One region of the Clostridium sardiniense genome, then DNA from elsewhere that is predicted to be linked to it. Evidence: riboswitches for the same ligand, from Rfam matches in the RefSeq annotation. Region 1 holds a riboswitch; each other region holds the start of a gene.

The links. A riboswitch is a leader RNA that binds a small molecule or an ion and turns the genes downstream of it on or off. The one in region 1 is predicted to bind thiamine pyrophosphate.
Region 2: linked by a shared signal. The riboswitch ahead of thiT (energy-coupled thiamine transporter ThiT) and the one ahead of thiW (energy coupling factor transporter S component ThiW) in region 1 are both predicted to bind thiamine pyrophosphate.
Region 3: linked by a shared signal. The riboswitch ahead of tenA (thiaminase II) and the one ahead of thiW (energy coupling factor transporter S component ThiW) in region 1 are both predicted to bind thiamine pyrophosphate.

Annotation. Positions count from the first base shown of each region.
Region 1 covers NZ_JAIKTU010000012.1:108,704-114,582, reverse strand. Annotated here, with positions in the region: gene K5V21_RS14690 (hypothetical protein) at 1-290, opposite strand, end outside; gene sdaAB (L-serine ammonia-lyase, iron-sulfur-dependent subunit beta) at 568-1,251, shown strand; gene sdaAA (L-serine ammonia-lyase, iron-sulfur-dependent, subunit alpha) at 1,251-2,129, shown strand; TPP riboswitch at 2,230-2,341, shown strand; gene thiW (energy coupling factor transporter S component ThiW) at 2,425-2,958, shown strand; gene thiD (bifunctional hydroxymethylpyrimidine kinase/phosphomethylpyrimidine kinase) at 2,976-3,782, shown strand; gene thiM (hydroxyethylthiazole kinase) at 3,838-4,662, shown strand; gene thiE (thiamine phosphate synthase) at 4,649-5,269, shown strand; gene K5V21_RS14655 (hypothetical protein) at 5,325-5,846, shown strand.
Region 2 covers NZ_JAIKTU010000003.1:148,154-154,032, reverse strand. Annotated here, with positions in the region: gene K5V21_RS04145 (AIM24 family protein) at 1-176, shown strand, start outside; gene K5V21_RS04140 (YerC/YecD family TrpR-related protein) at 263-577, shown strand; gene glmM (phosphoglucosamine mutase) at 659-2,002, shown strand; gene thiT (energy-coupled thiamine transporter ThiT) at 2,301-2,990, opposite strand; TPP riboswitch at 3,026-3,129, opposite strand; gene K5V21_RS04125 (metallophosphoesterase) at 3,321-4,130, shown strand; gene K5V21_RS04120 (hypothetical protein) at 4,305-4,859, shown strand; gene K5V21_RS04115 (hypothetical protein) at 4,846-5,721, shown strand; gene K5V21_RS04110 (cyclase family protein) at 5,847-5,879, shown strand, end outside.
Region 3 covers NZ_JAIKTU010000009.1:181,306-187,184, reverse strand. Annotated here, with positions in the region: gene hydG ([FeFe] hydrogenase H-cluster radical SAM maturase HydG) at 1-1,115, shown strand, start outside; gene hydG ([FeFe] hydrogenase H-cluster radical SAM maturase HydG) at 1,143-2,522, shown strand; gene hydF ([FeFe] hydrogenase H-cluster maturation GTPase HydF) at 2,538-3,725, shown strand; TPP riboswitch at 3,780-3,889, shown strand; gene tenA (thiaminase II) at 4,035-4,700, shown strand; gene thiT (energy-coupled thiamine transporter ThiT) at 4,703-5,305, shown strand; gene K5V21_RS12395 (DEAD/DEAH box helicase) at 5,420-5,879, shown strand, end outside.

The DNA of each region.
Region 1 (5,879 bases):
GAGCTATGTGTAAGCAATATTTCAGTATTAATAATAGTATTTAGTATCAAAATTAAAATTATTATACTAGATAATATTTTTTCAGGAATTGAGTCTTGATCTACAAAGATTAAGTAAACACAAGCTATAATAAGTAAAATTATTAATGTTATTGTAGATGATAGATTATAATTTTTTATTATTACAAAGGGTCCTTCTTTCTTTAAAGCTACTCTTTTAAAGTAGTTTTTAAGCATAGCGAAGGAGTATACAAGAATAAATACTAATTCTATAATTAAGAATAAATTCATAGGTTTTCCTCCTTTTAAATTAACATTAATAGTAAGTTAAATATAACATCATTGTGTGAACAATAAATTAATAAGATTTAAATTAAAATTGAAAGCATGTCTAAATTTAACTTAAATTAATTATTTTAGATATTTATAAATGAGAATTATTAAATAATAGTTAAATTCATTAATATTATACTCTAAAGTGATTCTTTATATTGATAAAAGCTATATTAATAGATTAAACTATAAATATAAAAAATATAAAATTTACGCATAGGATAAGGTGAGAAGTATGAATAATGTAGGTGTTTTTGATATTTTAGGACCAATAATGATTGGGCCTTCAAGTTCACATACAGCTGGTGCTGCAAGACTTGGAAAAGTTGCAAGGGCAGTGGCAGGTGATGAGGTTGTAAAAGTAACGTTTTACTTACATGGGTCATTTGCAAAAACATATAAAGGACATGGTACAGATAGAGCATTAGTTGCAGGTATTCTTGGAATGGAACCAAGTGATAAAAGACTTAGAAATTCTCTTGAAATAGCTAAAGAGAAGGGATTAAAATTTGCTTTTGCTGAAACAGATCTTGGGGATGTTCATCCAAATACAGTTAAATTTGATATGATAACAAAAAGTGGTGAAAGAAGAGAAGTTATTGGATCATCAATAGGCGGAGGAAGTATTAAAATAACTGAAGTTAACGGAAATAAAGTTGAGTTTACAGGAGATTATCCAACGCTTATAATAGCTCAAAGAGATGTGCCAGGAGTTGTATCTAAAGTTACAAGTATTCTTTATGATGAAGGTATAAATATTGCATTTATGAGTGTATTTAGAAGACAAAGAGGCCAAGGAGCTAATATGGTATTTGAATTAGACCATAGTCTAGATAGTAATACAATAGAAAAACTAAAAACAATTGAACATATAACTAGAGTAATTATGATAAATCCTGTAAAGGAAGGTGAAGAATAATGGTTGCAAGAAGTGGAGAAGATCTTTTAAGAATATGCAGTCAAAGAGGAATATCTTTAAGTGAATATGCAATAGAAATGGAAATGGAGAAGTCAGGATCAACTAGAGAAGAAGTAATAAATAGAATGAGAACTACTTTAAAGGTTATGATTGATTCAGCTACAGAAGGAATGGAAAAAGAAGTCTATTCAGTAAGTGGTCTTATTGGAGGCGATGGATATAAGCTAAATGAGTATCTAAAAAAAGGCGAAACTTTAACTGGCACTACAACAGTTATGGCAATGGCAATGGCATTATCATCATCGGAAGTAAATGCTTCAATGGGAAGAATAGTAGCATGTCCAACAGCTGGTTCATGTGGAATACTTCCAGCAGTTATATTATCAGCAGGAGCAAAGCTTGATAAGACTGAAGATGAACTTGTTATGGCTCTTTTTGCATCAGCTGCAGTTGGTACAATAATTGCAATGAATGCAACGGTTTCAGGTGCAGAAGGTGGATGTCAAGCTGAATGTGGATCAGCAGCAGCTATGGGATCAGCGGCAATAGTTGAAATGATGGGTGGAACTCCAAAGATGAGCTTAGATGCAGCAGCAATTGTTATAAAAAATATTTTAGGATTAGTTTGTGATCCAGTTGCTGGACTTGTTGAAATTCCATGTGCTAAAAGAAATGCAGCAGGTGCTGTAAGTGCACTTTGTACAGCAGATTTAGTAATGGCAGGAGTTGAATCAAAAATCCCATTTGATGATACAGTTTCAGCTATGTATAAAGTAGGTAAGCAATTACCACCATCACTTAGAGAAACAGCAATGGGTGGAGTTGCAATAACTAAAACTGGACTTGAACTTAAGAAAAAAGTTTTCGGTGATAATTAGAAAAGAAGTAAAGTAGACTATATATAATTTTATTAAGTTTTAAGTTAGTGTAGACTTTAAAAATTTTTTGTTATAGAATTAAAATAGAAAAGTAAATAGAATATAGAGCTAGGGGAGCTATAAGTTTTTAGCTGAGATTGAAATTTTAATTTCTAAACCCTTATTACCTGATATGGTTAGTACCATCGTAGGGATAGCATTGTTTATGAATTTTTATATTGATAGATAGAGTATAGCCTTATGAGGTTATACTCTTTTTTTATTACTTAAAATCATGTATAAAGGGGGAAATTTTATGAATAGGAAAAGTAATCTAACCTACAAACTAGCTTTAAGTGGACTTTTAATAGGAATAGCAACTATTTTAGGAACTTTCTCAATACCTATTTTAGGTGCGAAGGTCTCACCAGTACAGCATTTTATAAACGTTATTTCTGGAATAACTCTTGGGCCAGCATTTGCGGTAGGAAATGCTTTTGTAGCATCTCTTCTTAGAAATATTTTAGGGACAGGCAGTTTACTTGCTTTTCCAGGAAGTATGATAGGAGCATTACTCGCAGGGCTTATTTATAAAAAGTTTAAAAGTTCTTTAGGAGCTGTAATTGGAGAAGTTATTGGAACAGGGATTTTGGGAGCTATACTTGCTTATCCAGTTGCTTCATTAATTCTTGGAAAAGAATCATCATTATTTTTATATATAGTACCATTTTCTTCAAGTTGTATAGTGGGAGCTATTATAGCTTATATGTTTATAAGTGTTCCAGCTATTAAAAGTGTACTTGGAGTCTATGATGAAGGATTAAATAAGCAAGTAGAAAAAAATTATTAATTGAAAGGATGATATACATGTATAGAGCATTATCAATTGCAGGATCAGATTGTTCAGGAGGTGCAGGAATACAGGCAGACTTAAAATCTTTTTCGGCAAATGGAGTATTTGGAATGAGCGTAATTACAGCAATTACAGCGCAAAATACCCAAGGTGTATTTGGAATTCAAGATATAAATGAAGATATGATAAGAGATCAAATAAAAGTAATATTTGATGATATAAGAGTAGATGCTATAAAAATTGGAATGGTATCAAAAAAAGAATCAATAAGGATAATAGGTGAAACTTTAAGAGAAATAAATAATCTTCCATCAGTTGTAGTTGATCCAGTTATGGTATCAAAAAGTGGATTTAAACTTTTATCAGAAGATGCTAAGGATACACTAATTAAAGAACTATTCCCTATAGCTACGCTTATAACGCCAAATCTTCCAGAAGCAGAAGAAATACTTGGAGTAGAAATAAAAACTTTAGATGATATGAAGGAAGCTGCAATTAATTTGAAAAATCTTGGACCTAAGGCCGTTTTGGTAAAGGGTGGACATTTAGAAGATGATGCAACAGATCTTTTATATGATGGAGAAAAGTTTATTTATTTAAAACAAGAAAGAATAGATAGTAAAAACACACATGGTACAGGATGTACGTTATCATCAGCTATAGCTGCAAATATTGCAAAGGGTATGACTATAGAAGAGGCAGTAAGAGAGGCTAAGAGATATATAACAGTTGCAATAGAACATGGAATAGAACTTGGGAAGGGTGTTGGGCCAACACATCATTTTTATGAGTTATATAAAGAAGCAGGTATAGAAAAATAGGATTTATTAAAAATATATTTTAGGTAATTAAATAATATTAGTAGGGAGTAGTGTTATGGAAATAAGAGAGATTTTAAAGAGAGCTAATAGATATGTGGTAGAAAGCCCACTTGTAGATTCAATAACTAATAATGTTACTATGAATGATGTAGCACAAACTATACTTTCATATGGTGGTAAGCCAATGATGATTGATGATTTAAAAGAAATAAGAGAAGGGGTAGCTATATCAAACTGCCTGCATATAAATATTGGAACAATGGGATATGAAAAGGGCAATAGTATGGTATTAGGAACACAAGTAGCAAAAGAAAAGAATATTCCTGTAGTATTGGATCCTGTTGGTGTACATGTTACAGAGCTTAGAAAGACGGTAGTTAGAAATATTCTAGATGTTGGTGTAAGCTTAATTAAAGGAAATTTAACTGAAATAAAGAGCCTTATAGGTGTTAAGAGTAATTTTATAGGCATAGACTCACTAGATGATGGAGAATTTACAGACAACTTGAGAAGTACTTTAAGAACATATGCAAGAAATAATAATTGCATTATAGTTATAACAGGAAAAGTAGATTATATTACAGATGGAAAAAGAGAAATTACAATAGATAATGGAGTATCAGAGCTTTCATTAGTTACAGGAACAGGATGTATGCTTGGTGGAATGTTTGCAGTAGAATGTGGTAAAAACCTAGGTGATAACACTATATTTGGAGTAGCTAAAGCAGTTCTTACAATGAATATTTCTGGGGAAATAGCTATGGAAAATAATGAAGGGGAAGGAATAATTTCATTTAAACATAAAACATTAGATAAAATATCTTGTTTGAAAGATGAAGATATAATAGAAAGAGGAAAGATAACTTATGAAGAATTTTAGTGACAAAAAAATATATTTAGTGACAGATTATAGAATACATTTTGAGGAGTTATTAGAAAAAACAGAAGAAGCTTTAAAAGCAGGTGTAAAGCTTATCCAATATAGAGATAAAGATATTTCAACTAAATTAATGTGTGATAGAGCAGAGAAGTTGTGTAATCTTTGCAAAAGGTATAATGCCATATTTTTAGTAAATGATAGAGTAGATGTAGCTATGGCAATTGATGCAGATGGAGTACATGTAGGGCAAGATGATATGGAGTGCAGTTTAGCTAGAAATTTACTTGGAGCAGATAAAATAATAGGAGTATCTACTAAGACACTAGAAGAGAGCAAAAAAGCTTTAGATAATGGAGCAGATTATTTAGGGTGCGGGGCTATATATAGTACAAGTACTAAAGATACAAGTGTTTTAAGCATAAGTGACCTTAAAGAAATAAAAGATAATATAAATCTTCCTATATACGGAATTGGAGGAATAAATACAGATAATATAACTAATGAATTAAAAGATTTATTAGATGGAGTAGCTGTTATAACAGCAATATTAAATTCAGATAATATAAAAGAAAGTATTAACAAATTTAAAAACATGCTAGAGGAATAAGATTATATCATAAGAATAATATAATAATTGAAGCACTATTTTTAAGGGGATATAAATGAAATCTAACGGTATGAATGATTTTAATGAATTTAACGAATTTATGAAACAGTTTGGTTTTAATTTTGGATATAATAACTGCAATAATAGAGATAATGCAGAAAATTTTGATCCAGACGAAAGATGCGAAGATATACCAGGTGGATTTCAAGATTTACATCCTCAGTTATTTGTTCTGATTGGTGATATAATGGGACAAATTATGGCAGGAGAGATGCCTTTTAACGTTCAAAATGCCATAGGAAATTGGTTTGAATTAATAGGACAGGTAATTCTAACATATAGTGCTCAGCAACAATATTTTCAAAATGGACCGGGAAGATACTATAAGAGAAAAAATAAAAATGTAGGAAATCCTTTTTGTGAAGCAAATCCAACACCTGACAATGCAGCTGATCATGGGGGAATAAGACAAAATACTAATTATGATACAGAAATTAATATTTTAAAAGGTAATATAGAATCCCTTACTAAAGAAATTGAAAGTTTAAAATCTATAATAAGAGATATAAATAAATAGTATAAAAATAATCAAAAAAACAGGATTCTTAGT
Region 2 (5,879 bases), on a different contig from region 1:
CAGTAGAAAAGTCAGCAACATCTCTAATTGGTAGTGCAACAAGTGGTGAAGGATTACTTAATGTTTATAGAGGAACTGGTGATGTCTGGCTTGTACCGACTAAAATTGTATATGATAAGATGAGAGAGCTAAATGTTAAAAGTAACTTTAAAGAAGAGGAATTTGATGATAATTAAAAAAATATTACTTCCATATGATAAAGTTATGAATTAATAAAGCAAAATGATATAATAATTAATAGAAAACTATGGAGGAATATATTATGAGCTTAATGAACTCAAAGATACAAGGGAAAGATATGGACCTTTTTTTTGAAGCTATTTTAAAACTAGAGAGTATAGAAGAATGCTATAATTTTTTTGATGATGTTGCTACGATAACTGAAGTTAAAGCACTAGCTCAAAGAATACATGTAGCTAAGCTTTTAAAGTCCAAAAGAACATATACTGAAATTGCAGAAATTACTGGTGCAAGTACTGCAACGATAAGTAGGGTTAATAGATGTCTAAACTATGGAAGTGGCGGATATAACATGGTTTTAGATAGAATAGATGATGAAAAAGTTGTCAATAAGTAAATAAAATAATATACTATATATTAGGTAAAAAAAGTTAATAAGTTAATGTAAATTTAAATCAAAAGAAAGAGGTAAAATTTTATGGGTAGAATGTTTGGAACTGATGGAGTAAGAGGAGTTGCAAATACTGAACTTACAGCAGAACTTGCATATAATCTTGGAAGAGCAGGAGCGTACGTATTAACAGAAGCGGCACACAAACCAAAGATATTAGTTGCTAAAGATACAAGAATTTCAGGGGATATGCTAGAAGCAGCATTAGTTGCAGGGATATTATCAGTTGGGGCAGAGGCTATAGTGCTTGGAGTGATACCAACACCAGCTGTAGCACATTTAACTAGAGAATATGGAGCAGATGCAGGAGTAATGATTTCAGCATCACACAATCCGGTAGAATATAATGGAATAAAATTCTTTAATAATAATGGATATAAACTTTCAGATGAGTTAGAAGATGAAATACAAAGAGTAATTGAATCAAACTTTGAAGGAGTGCCAAGTCCTACAGGAGTTTCACTTGGAAGAGAAAAAGTTGAAGTTGCAGCTTTAGATGATTATATTGAATTTGCAAAAAATACAATATCATCAAATCTTGAAGGAATGAAAATTGCTTTAGATTGTGCAAATGGAGCATCTTATAAAGCAGCAGTTGAAGCATTCAGAGATTTAGGTGCTGAAGTTTATGTTATAAATGATAATCCAGATGGAACTAATATTAATGAAAATTGTGGTTCAACGCATCCAGAAGAATTAATGGAATATGTAGTTAAAAAAGGTTGTGATGCTGGATTTGCCTTTGATGGAGATGCAGATAGATGCTTAGCTGTAGATGAAAAAGGAAATTTAATAAATGGTGACTTTATATTAGCATTATGTGCAAAACACCTTAAAGATCTTGGAAGATTAAAAGATGATACTTTAGTAGTTACTGTAATGAGTAATTTAGGACTAGATATTGCATGTAAAAACTTGGGGATAAAAACTTTAAAAACTAAAGTCGGAGACAGATATGTATTAGAAGAAATGGTAAATGACGGCTATGTTTTAGGTGGAGAGCAATCAGGTCACATAATCTTCTTAGAATGTAATACAACAGGAGATGGATTAGTTACAGCTCTTCAAGTTTCATCAATAATTAAGAGAAGTAAAGAATCTTTAAGTTCATTATGCTCAATAATGAGAGAGCTTCCACAAGTTCTTGTAAATGCAAAAGTTCCTAATGATAAAAAAGATATTTACTTAAAAGATGCTGAAATAATAGCAGAGATAGAAAGAATGGAAAAATTAATGGATGGTAAAGGAAGAGTATTAATAAGACCTTCAGGTACAGAACCATTAGTTAGAGTTATGTTAGAGGGTGAAAATCAAGAAGAGATTGATAAATTAGCTCATAACTTAGCAGATATGATATTAGCTAAGTGCTAATATTTATAATAATTAAAAGACTAAGAATAAGTAATTAAATTATTTATTCTTGGTCTTTTTTATTTTATAAAGCATAGAATTAAAATTGGTAGTATTAAAAATTAGAATGTACCAAAGTAATAATTTTAATATAAGACAAAACTAATTAGATATTACATTGCTTAATAAAGTATTAAAATTTATATATAAATAGCTATTCAGATAATGTCTTTTTAGACATCCCTAATATATATATATATAAAAGAGAGTGCTAAAATAGTTTAGTACTCTCTTTTTATACTTAATAATATATTATGATCTAGGCATTCACTGGCCTAAGACTATAATCTGGATTTATTATTTTAATGATTCTTTCCACTGGTATAAGTTTTAATATAACCATACAAATAACCATTTCACCACCAACTAAAGGTAGATTTACTGCAGCTGAGTAAAGAATAGCTCCCATTCCTGCTGGTGCATATTGCCCAAAGAATACAACACCTGAGATAAAGTGACATAAGAATTTTATAAAGAATGCAACAAATACTCCGAGCATTCTTCTATCTCTAAAATATCCTGCAAACCCCATAGCCATTGCTGGTAACGGATAATCAAATAACATTTGTATAGGATGTATTATATAAGGATCAGTGATTAAGTTGATTAATCCATATAAGAATCCAGTTAAAAATCCTATTTCCTTACCATAAGCGAAAGCTATAATAAGTATTGGAACCATACAGCCTAAAGTGATGCTACCACCCTGAGGGAATCTATATATTCTAAAAACATTAAGCAGTGTTGAAAGCGCTAGTGCTATTGCAACGTGAGTAATTATTCTTGCGTTAAACTTAATTTTTCTAAACTTAAATAAAGCTAAGAATAAAGCTAAGCAAGCTATAATAGTAAGTATTGTCATAGGACTTTCTATGATTGTCCTAAATTTTTCTGGAAGATCAGTATATAGTGAACTGAATCTCTCTCCCCAGTCTTTAAAAAATTCCATAAAAAAAACCTCCTACACTTGTGCTAGAAGGACGTATGAAAACTTAATTGCTTTCCTACGCTGGTATTAGCCAGATCAGGTTTAAGGGTTAATGCATATGCATCTCTCAGCCAAATATTTGGCACCCCTAGCACAGTTATAAATATATATTTTATTAACAAGTTTATTTTAATATTAATTTGATACAATGTCAATAAAATACAAATTGTATTAAAAAGTATTATATTGCATTAAAAAATGCTATATTGAAATATTGATATTATACTAGTATGATATATAAAACACTAAATATAAAATACTACATATAATAATAGATTGAAGGTGAGTAACATGTATATAGCTATAATGCTTATAGTCATAGTAGGAATAGGTATGTTCTTATATGTGCAAAATAATTGGCTACATATAAATGAGATAAATATTGATGATGCAAATTTAGATTTAGATGAAGATTTAAAAGTTATCCACTTAAGTGATTTACATAATAAGATGTTTGGGGATAACCAAGAAATATTAGTGGATAAAATTAAAAAATTAAATCCAGATATAATAGTAATAACAGGTGATATTATTGATAGTCGTAGATATAATGAAAAACCTGCAATTATTCTTATGGAGAAACTTATAAGAATTACTAAGGTATATTATGTTGCTGGTAATCATGAAATTAGAGCTGGAGTTTATGAGGATTTAAAAGAAAGATTTACTAAAATAGGTATTGATGTTGTAGAAGATAGGATGACCACTTTAAAATTAAAGAATGAGTATATAGATTTGATTGGACTTAAAGATTTACAAATATATGAGCTCAATGATAAGCTTAAGAACATATTAAAAAAGGAGAAATCTAATAATTATAAAATGCTTATAGTTCATAGACCTGAGGCGATCAAATTCTATTCTGAAAATAAAATAGATATGGTATTTGCAGGTCATGCACATGGAGGACAGATTAGAATACCATTAGTTGGAGGTGTCATAGCTCCAGGGCAAGGATTCTTTCCAAAGTATACAGAAGGTGCTTATAAAGTAGATGATACAACAATGATAGTTAGTAGAGGGCTTGGTAACAGTAGGTTCCCATTTAGAGTACTTAATAGACCAGAAATTGTAGTAGTCAAATTAAAAGGAAGAAAATAAATTATTAAATAACAGTTTAATATTAAGTTATAAATTAAATACGGGAAATTAAGATAAAAGATTTATTAGTTTTAAATAAGAACTAATAGATCTTTTTTATTTAAAATATTAAATAAGTAATAAATGGAATAAATAGTATATAATGATAAGTAATAATACTATTTAGGGGGAACTATGGAGAAATATTATAAAAGAATATTTTGGGGCTATTTATTAGTAATACTTGATTTTAATCTGTCTATGAATGGGATAAACATAGATATTTTACCAGATTTTATAGGTTATATTATGATTGGTAAAGGATTATACAATCTCTCTAGAATTGAAGGGATTTTCAAAAAGGGGGTTAATGCAAGTTATATTTTATCAGCAGTGGAGATATTAAAGATTTTTGTAGTTAGAAATGTAGGAACTGCGTCTGCATTCATATTTATGATTATAGAATCTACTTTATGGTTATTTGTTATATATTCAATATGCAAAGTAGTTGAGAATGAAGGAATTAAATATAATAAAGAACATATAAGTAATAGGGCAAAAATAATATGGGAATTAGAATTTATAAGGACTATGATTTTAATGTCAGTCTCATCCGTTACATTTAATTTTAATCAAGGAATTATTTTAAGTGCAGTTTCAATACTTTTAATTGCATTTACAATATGTATAACAGTTATGTTACTAAGATTATTGTATATAGTGGGGGATGAGTTTTATGAAATTAAGTAAAGGTCAAATAATACTGTTAATTATTACGGGTGTAATAGTTATTGGTAATTTTATTTATTTTCAAATAAGCAAGATAGATGAGCCTATATTTATAAAAAGGTATTCGGAGCTATTTTATGATACTAACATAAATTTAGAATTTATAAGAAATAATACTAGCACAAAAGAAACAGAAGAAGATTTTTTTGAAATCAATAGTACAAGGAATATTATGAATATAGAATTTCCGGAAATAAATAAATCCTATGATATGGTTTCATATTCATATAATGAAGTTAAAAATAAATATGAGTATTTGACATATAGATTAGGAGTAAATAGAGATGGTGAAGAGGCTGAATTATACGATTATATAAATAAAAATGGACCAGTTAAATTAACAAGAGCTATCTTAAATACTTATGATGGAAAGACCTATGATATAGATCTTGGTGAAATAATTTTAAATCCATTTAAAACCAATGCAAATATACTTGTTCAAGAGAGAGGAGGATATTCAGAGAGTTATAATGAAAACTCTATGATATGGGCTGCAAATAAAGATATCCATATAAATAAAATAGAAAGTAGATATTTAGAAGATTTAAAGAAGTATTATGATTTTTCTTTACTGATAGGTGATGAAAAAATAGCAATTGATAAAATAGAATATCCTTTTAGTATAAAAGAGAATATTACATTTAGATTCAGCTTTGCTAAGAAAAAAGGTATTGATATTAATGTTAAGAATATCTATGATACAGAAATTAAAATAGAAATAGAAGATAATGATAAAAATAAACAAAATTTATATGTTAGGATAAGAAGCATTAATCCTTATGATATGTTAAATGAGAGAAATATATTGAAATTAAAGTATTAGAATAAATATAAAAGGCTGTAATAGGTGTAGTATCTGTTATAGCTTTTTATGTTTATTTCAATGTATGGATATGATTTTATAGTATTATATTATTAAATATAGATTTTAATAGGAGGAAAGAGCATATGAGAATAATTGATTTAACTCATTTTATAGAA
Region 3 (5,879 bases), on a different contig from region 1:
TTTATTGCGGATATCAAAGATGTAACTCATTTGAAAGAAGAAAATTAACTCAGGAAGAAATAGCTGAAGAAGTTAAGCTGTTAGAAAAGATGGGTCATAAAAGACTAACATTAGAACTTGGAGAAGATCCAGTAAATGCTCCAATTGAATATGTTTTAGAGTGTTTAGATACAATGTATAAAACTCAAAATGCAAATGGAGAAATAAGAAGAATTAATGTAAATATAGCTGCAACATCAGTTGAAAACTTCAAAAAGCTTAAAGATAGAGAAATTGGAACATATGTATTATTCCAAGAAACTTATCATAAGCCAAGCTATGAAAAAATGCATCCAAAATCATTAAAGAGTGATTATGAGTACCACTTAACTGCTTTTGATAGAGCAATGGAAGCTGGAATTGAAGATGTTGGAGCTGGAGTTTTATTTGGACTTGCAGATCCAAGATTTGAAGTTTTAGGACTTATGATGCATAATGCCCATTTAGAAGAAAAGTTTGGAGTTGGATTCCATACTATTTCAGTTCCAAGAATAAGAAAAGCAAAGGGAGTTACAATGGAGGATTTACCAAATCTTCTAACTGATGAAATGTTTAAAAGAGTAGTTGCAGTAATTAGAATCGCAGTTCCATTTACAGGAATGATGATTACTGAAAGAGAACCTGCAGAAATAAGAAGAGAAGCTCTTAAATATGGAGTATCTCAAATATCAGCAGGATCAAGTACTGTTGTTGGTGGATATAAAAAGAGAGAAATGAATCAAGAACATGATGAACAATTTAAACTTTTTGATGAAGTTAAACCCTTAGAAGTTATAAGAGAATTATTAGAAGATGGATATATACCAAGCTATTGTACTGCATGTTATAGAAAGGGAAGAACAGGAGATAGATTTATGTCTCTTGCAAAGTCTGGAGAAATACAAAATGTGTGTGAACCTAATGCTATATCTACACTTGTAGAATTTGCTTTAGACTATGGAGATGAAGACTTTAAGGAAAAAGCGTTAAATACAGCAGAAAAAATAGCTAATGAAATAAAAAATGAAAAAACTAAAGAGATAACTTTAGAAAATATTAAAAGATTAAAAAATGGAGAGAGAGATCTTTTCTTATAAAGATGTGACCATATAGGAGGAGTAAATATGTTTATAGATCACGAATTAATTAATAGAATTTTAGAAGAAACAAAAAATCCAACTAAAGAAGAAGCAAGAGAAGTTATAGAAAAAGCAAAAAGAAAAGAAAATTTAGATTACAAGGATATAGCTATACTTTTATCAACAGACGATAATGATGTTGTTTTGGATATGTATAAATTAGCTGGAGAAATAAAGGAAAGCATATATGGTAAGAGAATAGTAATGTTTGCTCCTCTATATGTAAGTGATTATTGCGTAAATAATTGTGTTTACTGTGGATATCAAAGATGCAATAAATTTGCTAGAAGAAAGTTAACTCAAGAAGAAGTTGCACAAGAAGTTAGAATATTAGAAAAAATGGGACATAAGAGATTAGCATTGGAACTTGGAGAAGATCCAGTAAATGCTCCAATTGATTATGTATTAGAATGTTTAAAAACGATATATAATACACAAAATGAAAACGGAGAAATAAGAAGAGTAAATGTAAATATTGCTGCAACAACAGTAGAAAACTATAAAAAGTTAAATGAGGCTGGAATAGGTACATATATCTTATTCCAAGAAACTTATCATAAGCCAACATATGAAAGAATGCATCCAAAATCATTAAAAGGAGATTATGAATATCATTTAACTGCTTTTGATAGAGCAATGGAAGCTGGAATAGATGATGTTGGTGGTGGTGCTTTATTTGGACTTGCGGATCCTAAATTTGAAGTTTTAGGACTTATGATGCATAATGCTCATTTAGAAGAGAAGTTTGGAGTTGGATTCCATACAATTTCAGTGCCAAGACTTAGAAAGGCAAATGGAGTTACAATGGAAAACTTCCCACATCTTTTAACTGATGAAATGTTTAAAAGAATAGTTGCAGTACTTAGAATAGCAGTACCGTTTACGGGAATAATACTTTCAACAAGAGAAACAGCAGAAATGAGAAAGGAAGTATTAAGATACGGAGTATCTCAAGTTTCAGCAGGATCAAGCACAGGAGTTGGAGGATACAAGGAAAGAGAAGAAAAAGGCCATGATGATAAGCAATTTGAGACTTCAGATGAGAGAACACCACTTGAAGTTATTAAGGAATTGTTAGATGATGGTTATATACCAAGTTATTGTACAGCATGTTATAGAAAAGGGAGAACAGGTGACAGATTTATGGCTCTTGCAAAGTCAGGAGAAATACAAAATGTATGTGAGCCTAACGCTATAACAACTCTTGTAGAATATGCATTAGATTATGGTGATGAAGAATTTAAGGAAAAGGCCTTAAGGAATGCAAATAAAGTAGCTAATGAAATAAAGAATGAAAAAACAAAAAATATTGTTTTAAACAATATTAAAAAGTTAAAAGAAGGAAAGAGAGACCTTTTCCTATAATAGGAGATGATTTGTATGAATAATACACCAAACTCAAACAGAAAACATATTGCTATTTTTGGGAACACTAACAGTGGAAAGTCCTCATTAATGAATAAGATATTAGGACAAGAAATGTCTCTAGTATCTGACGTAGAGGGAACTACAACAGATCCAGTTCAAAAGGCTATGGAGCTTATACCTGTTGGACCAGTACTTTTAATAGATACAGCTGGACTTGAAGATAAATCAGAACTAGGGAAACTTAGAATTGAAAAAACAATGGAGGTGCTTAAAAAGACAGATGTTGCAATTTTTGTACTTGATGCATCAAGTCCTGATTTTGAAGCCTTTGATAGATGGAAGATAGAAGCCTTAAAATATAATATTCCATTTGTTGTTGTTGCAAATAAGTCAGAAGTTGCAAATAAAGAAATTGTTGAGACATTAAAAGATAAAAATTCTAATGTAATATGCACATCCACAGTAACAGATATAGGAATAGATGATCTTAAAGAGGAATTAATAAAAATATTAGAAAAAGAAGATGATGAAAAATCTTTAATTGGAGATTTAGTGCCTTATAATGGGAAAGTAGTTTTAGTAGTTCCTATAGATTCAGAAGCTCCAAAAGGAAGACTTATATTGCCACAAGTTCAAGTAATAAGAGATTGCTTAGATAATGGAATTAAGAGTTATGTAGTTCGTGATACAGAACTTAAAGAAGCTTTAGAAGATTTAAAAAATGTAGATTTAGTAGTAACAGACTCACAAGCTTTTAAAAAGGTTAGTCAAATATTACCAGAAAATATTAGACTTACAAGTTTTTCAATACTTTTTGCAAGACAAAAGGGAGATTTAAATGCTTTTATTGAAGGTGTAAATAAGGTTAGAAATTTAAGACCTAATGATACTATATTAATATCAGAAAGCTGTACACATAATGTTTCACATGAAGATATAGGAAGAGTTAAAATTCCAAAACTTTTAGAAAAGTATGTTGGAGGAAAACTTAATTTTGAATTTAGAGTAGGTCATGATTTCCCAGAGGATATAGAGAAGTATGATTTAATCATTCATTGTGGTGCTTGTATGATAAATAGAAAAACTGTTTTAAATAGAGTAAAATCTTGCAATGATAAGCAGATACCAATAACTAATTATGGTGTTATACTTGCATTTTTAACTGGTATATTAGATAGATCAACAGATAACTTAATTTAAACTTTTAAAATATAAGTTTAAATTTAAAAGGAAATAGTTTATAATAAAAGAGAATTAAATAGCTAGGGGTGCTTTAAAAAAAGCTGAGAGATAGTTAGATATTACTATTAACCCTTTAACCTGATATGGATAATGCCAACGGAGGGAAGCAAGAAAATAGTTACTTTTATATACTGTAATTTATGGCTTTCTGTGTGTTTCACATAGAAAGCCTTTTAATTTATTAAATTATAAAGAGTATTAATTTTCTAAAACTGCGGTAGCATTTTAGAAAGTTAATGCTCTTTTTTTATTAAAAGGAGTGAGAAAATGAAATTTACAGATTATTTATTTGAAGAAACAAAGGATATATTTAAGGGGTACTTAGAACATCCATTTGTAAAAGAGCTTGGTGAGGGTACTTTAGATAAAGAGAAGTTTAAAGACTACTTAATTCAAGACTATCTATATCTTAAAGAATATGCAAAGGTATTTTGTGTTGGAGTTGTAAAAGCTGAAACTATGGAAGAGATGAAATTTTTTTATGATTCTATAAGAGGAACTATGGAAGATGAAACAGCTGTACATATAAAATATCTAGAAGAGTTTGGAGTAAGTCCAAAGGACGCAGAAAATAGCGTAATAAATTTAAGTAATTCAAGTTATACAAGTTATATGCTAGGACAAGCCTTAACAGGTGATATATACGATATAATAGCAGCTGTACTTCCTTGTACTTGGAGCTACAATTATATAGGGCATGAACTTTATAAAAGGTATAATAACAAATTAGAAAATAATTTTTATAAGCCATGGATAGAAGTTTATGTTGATAATGGATATGATGAATTCACAAAAGAATGGTTAGATTATACAAACAGAATGTGCCAAGATTTAAGCGATGATAAAAAGAAAAAGTTAAAGGATATATTTATAAGGTCAAGCCTTTATGAAATGAAATTTTGGGATATGGCATATAAAGTGAAAAGAGATTAGATATGATAGTTAATATAATAATAGTTCTTTTCACTGTTTGTATATTTATATTATATGGAATTAGTTTAAAAAAGAATCCATTAAGTACAAAAAAATTAGTTGCAATAGGTATGTATGCTGCAATAGGATTTTTACTATATTTAATACATTTTATAAGCTATCCTCAAGGTGGAGGAATAACATTATTTTCAATGCTTCCAATAATGTTACTATCAATCTTTTATGGACCAACTACAGGAGTTACAGGTGGACTAGTATTTGGGCTTCTTAAGCTATTAAATGGAGTCTTTATAGTACATCCAGTACAGTTCTTATTAGATTACATACTTTCAAACATGGCGCTTGGGCTAGCTGGAGCTTTTGGAACTAATACTAGACTTAGAACAAATATAGGTGCATTTATAGCTGTATCATTAAGTGTTTTAGTATCAATAGTATCAGGTGTTGTATTTTTTGGTCAATATTCACCGAGTGGAATGAATATCTGGATATATTCATGTATATATAATATAAGTAGTGCAGGAGTTGAAGGTATACTTAGTATTATCTTTATGAACTTTCTTCCATTAATAAAATTAAAAAAATTAGCACTTAAACAAAGTTAGTGAAAAAAAGCTATTTAATTCAAATTAAAGTGGTCAGATGACCACTTTTTTTGTTTATGAATAAAATTTTATGTTATAGTAAATAAGTAAAATAAAAAGTTATGGAGAAAAGATATGAAAAACGAATTTGATAAGTTTAATTTAAGTAAAGAAATAATAAATTCATTAAGTGATTTAGGATATAAAAAGCCAACAGAGGTTCAAGACCTTGTAATAAAAGAGGCACTTTTAAATAAGGATTTAATAGTTAAGGCTCAAACAGGAAGTGGTAAAACAGCTGCTTTTGGTATACCATTATGCGAAAAAATAGATTGGGAAGAAAATACTCCACAAGCACTTATACTTGCACCAACTAGAGAGCTTGCTATGCAGATTAAAGATGATATTATAAATATTGGAAGATATAAAAGAATTAAAGCTATAGCATTAGTTGGAAAAGAATCTTTTAAAGAACAAGAAAAAGCTTTAAAGGGAAAGGTACATGTAGTTGTAGGGACTCCAGGTAGAATATTAGATCATCTAGATAATGGTAATTTAAATGGAAAGGCATTTAATTATTTAGTTATAGATGAAG